Regions from separate parts of the Metabacillus sp. SLBN-84 genome, predicted to be linked through region 1. Evidence: riboswitches for the same ligand, from Rfam matches in the RefSeq annotation. Region 1 holds a riboswitch; the other holds the start of a gene.
What was found. Region 1 has a riboswitch for lysine ahead of RKD52_RS03630 (amino acid permease). Riboswitches for the same ligand answer to the same signal wherever they lie in the genome.
Positions count from the first base shown of each region.

Region 2: linked by a shared signal. The riboswitch ahead of RKD52_RS06140 (aspartate kinase) and the one ahead of RKD52_RS03630 (amino acid permease) in region 1 are both predicted to bind lysine.

Region 1 covers NZ_JBRJIP010000001.1:750,880-755,094, forward strand. The annotation lists gene kdpDN (KdpD-like non-kinase potassium sensor) at 1-507, shown strand, start outside; gene RKD52_RS03625 (CBS domain-containing protein) at 524-940, shown strand; gene RKD52_RS03630 (amino acid permease) at 973-2,385, opposite strand; lysine riboswitch at 2,499-2,676, opposite strand; gene RKD52_RS03635 (twin-arginine translocase TatA/TatE family subunit) at 2,885-3,061, shown strand; gene RKD52_RS03640 (M3 family oligoendopeptidase) at 3,195-4,215, shown strand, end outside.
Region 2 covers NZ_JBRJIP010000001.1:1,250,519-1,254,733, forward strand. The annotation lists gene uvrC (excinuclease ABC subunit UvrC) at 138-1,922, shown strand; lysine riboswitch at 1,997-2,181, shown strand; gene RKD52_RS06140 (aspartate kinase) at 2,323-3,564, shown strand; gene RKD52_RS06145 (YslB family protein) at 3,614-4,030, opposite strand.

The DNA of each region.
Region 1 (4,215 bases):
CCGAATTTATCCGCTTTAAGGGAGCTCGCTCTTAGAGAAGTGGCGGATGATGTAGATGAAAAAATGGAGCAGATCAGCGGAAATCTTTCATACGGACCCATTGGTGTGCATGAAAAAATACTTGTTTGCGTCGGGTACGGCCCTACTGCCGAAAAACTGATCAGAAGAGGCTGGAGGATGGCGAACCGCCTCCGTGCACAGCTGTATGTTCTGCATGCTGTAAAATATCCGAAAGAATCATTTACTCAGGAGATGAGAGAAAAAATAGAACGGTGGCAGCTGCTCTCCTCTCAATTTAATGCCGTCTTTTTGCTTGAGCATGAGAGAAACCGGAAGCCCGCTGAGATTATTATTGAGGCAGCAAATAAATACCATGTGACACAGATTCTGCTTGGACAGTCAGCAAGAACACGATGGGAAGAAATCCGAAAAGGGTCTATTGTAAATACCATTATGCGAAAAACAGAAAACATTGATATTCATATCGTTTCAGATGGAAAAATATAGAGAGGACTTTTAAGAAATGAATATTGCTTTTTTCCTGATCCCTAAAAAGGATGTTGTCTATTTGCCTATCCAGTCGACGATGCGGCAGGCGCTTGAAAAGATGGAATACCACCGATATTCGGCGGTTCCGCTGCTTGATCATGAAGGCAAATATGTCACGACGCTGACAGAGGGAGATCTGCTCTGGAAGCTGAAAAACACCCCAAACCTGAATTTTCACAACACAGAAAAGATCAGGCTGACGGAAATTTCTTTTCACCGCAAAAACGAGCCCATTTCCATTCAGGCTGAAATGGAGCATATCATTTCCAGGGCCATGGAACAGAATTTTGTGCCTGTGACAGATGACAAAGGAATCTTTATCGGAATCATAAGAAGGAGAGAAATCATCGAGTATTGTGCAAGTCAGATGTTTGCTCCGGCAGTAATTTAAAAGGGCTGCACTAATGGGTGCAGCCCTTTTGGTTAAGCAGAAGCAGATTCTTCTTTTTTCATATATTTTTTAAGGAATGGATAGATGACAAAACCTGCAAGGAAAAGGCCAACGCCTAAAGCAAACGTTTTGAGATCCGCTGTTCCTGTAACAATAACCCAGACAGAATAGATACAGGCTATGGACGCGATGATCCCGTCTCTTACACGTGAACCCTTTACCAGATCATACGTTTCTCCTTTAGCAATCAGCTTCAGGAAGAAGATGGAGGATACAAGGTACGGGAAAAGATAAGCAAGTGTAGCTGACGTTGTCAGGAACGTATAAGCTTCGCTGATGGTTCCTGAAATCGTTGAGAAAATGAAAATCTGCGACATCAGATTTGTAATCAGCAGGGCATTTTTAGGACTGCCTTTTTTATTGGTCTTTGCAAAGAATGCCGGGAAGATCCCTGATTTTGCAGCCTGATACGGCACTTCCGATGAAAGCAGAATCCAGCCGATTGTGGAACCGAAAAGTGAAACAACGGCGAGCAGAGCCATCGCATTCGCTCCTGCATCTCCCAAAATAACGGAAAGAACATCGACGAATGGCTTGTCGGACGCCTGCAGCTGATCATGCGGAAGAACAGACATCGTAATAAGAGTGATAACCATATAGATGAAAACCGCAATGATTAAACCGGTAATTGTAGCTCTTTTCACATCTCTTTGTGAGGATGCGCGTCCTGATAAAATGACGGCAGATTCGATGCCGACAAACGCCCACAAAGTTGAGATGGCAGCAAACTGAATTTGACTGGTCAGTCCCAGTGTATTGCCGCTGTCTGTTTCAACCGGGAAATAGAATTCGCCGAACGCGGCAGATTCAAGTGCGAATAATCCCGCAATAATAAACAGCATAAACCCGATCACCTTAGAAGCTGTGGCGACAAAATTAAGCTTCCCTGCACCTGTCATGTTTGTGACAAGAATTGTATGAGTCCCCCAAAGCAGAATTGTGCAGACGGCAAACGTTATTGCTCTTCCAAGCTGAACGTCCTGTGAGCCGATCGTAAAGAGAACCGATTTGTCAGACATAATTGGGAAAAAAGAGGACAAATATCCGGCAAAGCTTGTGATAATGGCAACATTGCTGATCCAGTTTGCGACCCAGTATCCCCAAACCATGCTGAAGCCTGCTACGTTTCCTTTCTTGGGCGAATCAAAAAGCGCTTTGGCATAACTTTGAGGACCTGCGGTCAGGTCCGGTCTGCGGATGGAAAGATTGCCAAAAACCAATGCGATCATCAGGACGCCGAATCCAGTCACAAGCCAGGCGCTTGTTACACCCAGTGGACTTGCTGTCTGTGCAAGTGTGCTCGGCAGCATGAATATACCTGAGCCGACCATATTTCCTACAACGAAGGCTGTTAACAGCCAAAAACCCCATTTTTTCTGTTTCAAACCATGAAACCTCCTAGAGAACACATACCTTAAGTCTGTGTCATTTTTAATCGAAACAAACAAAAAGACGCACGGAAAAGTCCGTGCGCCAAATACGCAAAAACTCACCATCATCTCCTGATAGCACTCCGCAGAGCAATCTGCGGCAGTCCGGCACCTGTTCGATGCCGTCCCAGCGTATAACAGTGTGGCTGTTTTACACTTCGGCGCGAAGGCCTTTCAACATGCTCTCATCAGCCCCACCGGCTTCATGCATGCTACTCTTCCTATCGCGCAACCTCTACCTCACTGAGATGACGTGAGGATTTTTTTTATGTTATTTTGATAGAGCTAATTTAGCAGGAACATATAGCAAATGTCAACAAAAATCGTGTATTTCCAATAGTTACAAATGCGTGCCGTGAAAAACTTCACTTTGCATTATGAGGGAAAATCTACTATAATTTACAAAGATAACGTTTTCTTTTTTATGAAATAATACATGGAAGAAGGGTACATGATGAACTTGGGATTCGGCGAAATCATGTTAATAGTGTTTGTGGCACTTCTGCTATTCGGACCGAAAAAGCTTCCGGAGCTGGGCAAAGCTGCAGGCAAAACACTGAGAGAATTTAAAAATGCAACAAAAGGCTTAATGGATGACGATGACGTGAAATCAGATAAATCGGTGAAGTAACTAAGAACAGCCTGCGGGTTGTTTTTTTTTGATTTCAAAAAGAGTAAGAATTATACAAAAATTCAAACGAATGTTATATAATAGACCTGTCAGTTTATTTAGTGAAGCGAAATACTTATTGAGGGGGAAATTTATGAAAGCCGCTACATATGCAGAAACATGGGATTTGGATGTATTTTTTGAAGGAGGCAGCAAGTCTGAAAGTTTTAAGCGTCACTTAGAAGAGCTTGAAAAGGATGTTCCATTATTTAAGGACGAGGCAGATCGGCTGGATGTGCCAAGCTCAAAAGAGGATTACGTTTACCTTAATCAAATCCTTGACTCATTCCAGGGAATTGCTAAAAGAATTAGACAGGCAGGTGCATTTGTCGGCTGCCTGCAGTCTCAGGATACAGAGGACAAATACGCAGCTGTGCTGAGAGGAAAAGTAACGCAGCTCAGCTCTCACTTTCAGAATGCACTCGCAAGCCTTGATCAAAAGCTGGTAAAAGTGGAGGATGGAGTCTGGGAAGAGCTTATTCAGACGGAAAGTCTGGCTGACCTCAGCTATGTGCTCACTGAACGCAGAAACAAAGCGAAGAATAAACTGCCGATGGAGCAGGAAACGCTGATTAATGCTCTATCAGTTGACGGATATCATGCGTGGGGACAGTTTTATGACACACTCGTCTCAACGGTGAAAATTCCATTCAGCGAAGATGGAGAAGTCAAGGAACTTTCAGTTGGTCAGGCGGCCAATAAATTCTCAAGTGCAGATCGTGAAGTCCGCAAGGCTGTATTTGAAGAGTGGGAAAAAGCATGGGGGGGCAAAGCTGATTTATTTGCCCAGACGCTGAACCATCTTGCAGGCTTCAGGCTGAATGTGTACGAAAAGCGGGGCTGGAACGATGTGCTCAGCGAGCCGCTTGAAATCAACCGAATGAAGCGGGAGACGCTCGATGTCATGTGGAAGGTCATTTCTGAAAACAAACAGTCTCTAGTAAAGTATTTAAAAAGAAAAGCAGAGCTTCTTGGGGTTGAGAAACTTAACTGGTATGATCTTGATGCGCCTATCGGCGGCAAAGAGTCGAAGGTTTCCTACCAGGAAGGCGCAGAGTTTATTCTTGATCAGTTCTCAAATTTCGGGGAAGAGCTCACCTCTTTTACGAAAAAAG
Region 2 (4,215 bases), 500 kb from region 1:
GATTGCCCCGCTGCATGTAAAGTATGCACGAATTCTCCTCTGACTGCGTCTGCAAATAAGCGTGCATATCTCCGCACGACTCACAGACAGGAAAATGGTACAATATTGGAATAAACCTTATTAATGGAGTGTCCGCAATGGAGCAATTGATAAAAGAAAAGCTGGCCGTTTTGCCGGATCAGCCGGGCTGCTATTTAATGAAGGACCGTTTCGGCACCGTTATATATGTCGGAAAAGCAAAAGTGCTGAAGAATCGTGTCCGTTCTTATTTTACAGGCTCACATGACGGGAAAACGCAGCGCCTTGTGAGTGAAATCAGAGATTTTGAATACATTGTAACCTCTTCAAATATAGAAGCGCTTATCTTAGAGCTGAACCTGATAAAAAAGCATGATCCAAAATACAATATCATGCTGAAGGATGACAAAATTTATCCGTTTATCAAAATCACCGGTGAAAGACATCCGCGGCTGATCGTTACCCGGAATGTTAAGAAGGATAAAGGAAAATACTTCGGGCCATACCCGAACGTACAGGCAGCAAGGGAAACGAAGAAGCTGCTTGACCGTCTCTATCCTTTAAGAAAATGCTCCACACTCCCTGATCGAGTATGCCTTTACTACCATATGGGACAATGCCTTGCACCCTGCGTCTACAATGTGACGCAGGAACAGAACAGGCAGATGGTGGACGAAATGACGCGCTTTCTTAAAGGCGGATTTAAGCAGATTAAAGAGGAACTCTCAAAGAAAATGCTGGCTGCATCAGAGAATCTTGATTTTGAACGTGCAAAAGAATACCGGGACCAGATCGCCCACATCGACGCCACGATGGAAAAGCAAAAGATGACGATGAATGATTTTGTTGACCGTGATGTGTTCGGCTATTCGTTCGACAAGGGGTGGATGTGCGTTCAAGTGTTTTTTGTAAGGCAGGGCAAGCTGATTGAAAGGGATATAGCCATGTTCCCGCTTTATCAGGAACCTGAGGAAGAATTCTTGACCTTCCTCGGCCAGTTTTACTCAAAGAGCAATCATATTCTGCCGAAAGAAATTCTGCTTCCGGACAGCGTTGACGGGGAAATGGCTGCTGAGCTTCTACAGGTTACGGCGACACAGCCTCAGCGGGGGAAGAAAAAGGATCTCGTTCTGCTGGCACATGAAAATGCAAAAATTGCCCTCAAGGAAAAATTCTCGCTGATCGAGCGCGATGAAGAACGAACGATAAAAGCGATTGACCAGCTGGGTGAAAAAATGGGCATTTATACGCCTGCAAGAATTGAAGCCTTTGATAATTCAAACATTCAGGGAACAGATCCGGTATCGGCCATGATTGTTTTCATTGACGGGAAGCCTGCCAAAAAGGAATACAGAAAGTATAAAATTAAAACTGTTAAAGGCCCTGATGATTATGAATCGATGCGGGAAGTTGTCCGCAGACGCTATACGCGCGTCCTGAAAGAAGAACTTCCGCTTCCTGATTTAATTATTATTGACGGGGGGAAAGGCCACCTTGCAGCAGCTCAGGATGTGCTTGAAAATGAGCTTGGCTTGACCATACCTGTAGCAGGCCTTGTAAAGGACGACAAACATCGAACATCCAACCTCATGGTCGGCAGTCCGCCTGAAATTGTGGAACTTGAACGAAACAGCCAGGAGTTTTATCTCCTCCAGCGCATTCAGGATGAGGTTCACAGGTTTGCGATTACTTTCCACAGGCAAACTCGGGGAAAGACCGCCTTTCAATCCATTCTGGATGACATACCTGGCGTTGGAGAAAAACGCAGGAAGGTCCTGCTGAAACATTTCGGGTCTGTGAAAAAAATGAAAGAGGCAAGTGTAGATGACATTATCGCTGCAGGCATGCCTTCAAATACTGCAGAATTAATTTATGAGAAACTGCAGGAAAAAGAAGAAGCATAAAATGTTCTTGCTTTAAGCAGTAAGGTTTGCTAAAATTTTAACTAATTTCATAAATCAGATCGTTTAGTTCGTTAAATGACGGTAGAGGTGCGGACTTCAAGAGTAGCGCGTCAGAGGAAAATGGATTCCTTTGAAGACGCGTGAAAGGGGAGCGCCGCCGAAGCAAAGAAAGAGCCATTTCTTCTCTTTGCTGGTTTTGCGTTTAAGAGACGCAGGATTGTCAAGAAAATGATGTTTTTCTTGGAGCGCTATCTCATTGTATGAATGAAGTTCCATTATTCGTTTATGCAAGCAATGAGATAGAGAATCTCATTGCTTTTTTGCGTTTTCCGGGATTCTCCCTTTTACTTGCTGACGATCAAATTAGACTTTAAATAAGACTTGAAAGGCGAGAGGCGATATGGGTTTAATTGTACAAAAATTCGGAGGCACATCTGTTGGTTCTCCTGAGAAGATCATGAATGCTGCAAACCGTGCAGCTGAAGAAAGACAAAAGGGGAACAGCGTAGTTGTCGTTGTATCGGCAATGGGGAAAACAACCGATCACTTAGTATCACTTTCCGCTGAAATCACTCAAAAGCCGAGCAAGCGCGAAATGGACATGCTTCTTTCTACAGGCGAGCAAGTGACCATTTCTCTTCTGACAATGGCTTTGCAGGCGAAAGGCTATGACGCAGTTTCCTACACAGGCTGGCAGGCCGGGATCAGCACAGAGCACGTCCACGGAAATGCGAGAATTTCCGGAATCGATACAGAGAAAATGGAAAAACGGCTTTCTGAAGGGAAAATCGTCGTTGTTGCCGGATTTCAGGGCTTTGCAGACGGCAGCGAGATTACGACTCTTGGACGCGGTGGCTCTGATACAACCGCAGTTGCATTAGCGGCAGCGCTGAAAGCGGACAAATGCGATATTTATACAGACGTGACGGGTGTATTCACAACCGATCCGCGTTTTGTAAAAGGTGCAAGAAAGCTTGAAGGAATTTCCTATGATGAAATGCTTGAGCTCGCCAACCTTGGAGCGGGTGTCCTGCATCCGCGTGCAGTTGAATTTGCAAAAAATTACGGAGTACCGCTTGAAGTCAGATCCAGCACAGAAGCCGAACGGGGCACGCTTATTGAGGAGGAAACAGATATGGAACAGAATTTGATTGTAAGAGGCATTGCATTTGAAGATCAGGTGTCAAAAGTGACGGTTTGCGGGCTGCAGAACGGATTGTTGGCTCTTTCCACCATTTTCAAAACACTCGCAAGCCACGGAATAAATGTGGATATTATTATTCAAAGTACATCAGACGCACAGATTGCTTCTCTTTCATTCTCCGTAAAAACAGGTGAGGTCGAAGAGACCGTGCACGTTCTTGAAACATATAAAGAGGAGCTCGGATTTGAACGGATCGAATTTGAAAACGGGCTGTCCAAAGTGTCGATCGTGGGGTCCGGAATGGTCTCAAACCCGGGTGTTGCCGCGGAAATGTTCCATGTTCTTGCAAAGGAAGAGATTGAAGTGAAAATGGTCAGCACGTCAGAAATAAAAGTTTCAACGGTAGTCGGCCATGCGGATATGGTGAAAGCGGTAGAAGCGCTTCACGACGCATTTGAATTATCAGAGCAGCCGGCAGGCGTACTTAACGCCAACTGACGGCTTTGATGAAAATGAAAAAAGGACGGGTATCATGAGTACCCGTCCTTTATTCGTTTTCAAACTCCATGTCTTTGTAGTCCCATTTCACAGTAAAGTGAACTTTGTCCGCGCGTTTTTTAACATGCTCATAGGTTTCGGTGATCTGCTTGTTCATGCGCTGCACCTGCTGGGCAATAAAACCTGCTTCAAGCTGGAACGACGGTTCTTTCATCGTTTTAAATCTTGTCTGGATCAGTTCGCTCTGCAGCTGAAATTCCATTTCGTCTTTTTTCTTATGTACAAGTGAAAGGTTTCCAAAGCCTGCGAGCGAAAAGAAAGCAATCAGCTCGTCGATGGAATCTGCCGGATATTTCCGCGCAAGGCTTTTGCCTGCCCAGTACATCATGGAAGCGGACTCGCTCCCCAGAATGTCAGGAATAAGCACTTCTCTAAGGAGTTCATATGCAAACGCAGGCACCTGCATATCTCTGAGCTGTGCCGTGTCAATTTGTTCTTTCGTTTTTTTCACATTCTTCCCCTCTTTCTGATTTTATTATATATCAAGATGCGGCATGAGGCACATGCAATAAAAGTAAATTATCTGCCCGGCCAGCGCCAGATTAGTATTTTAAGAAAATAAAAATTGTTTGAAAACGAGATTTGTCACAA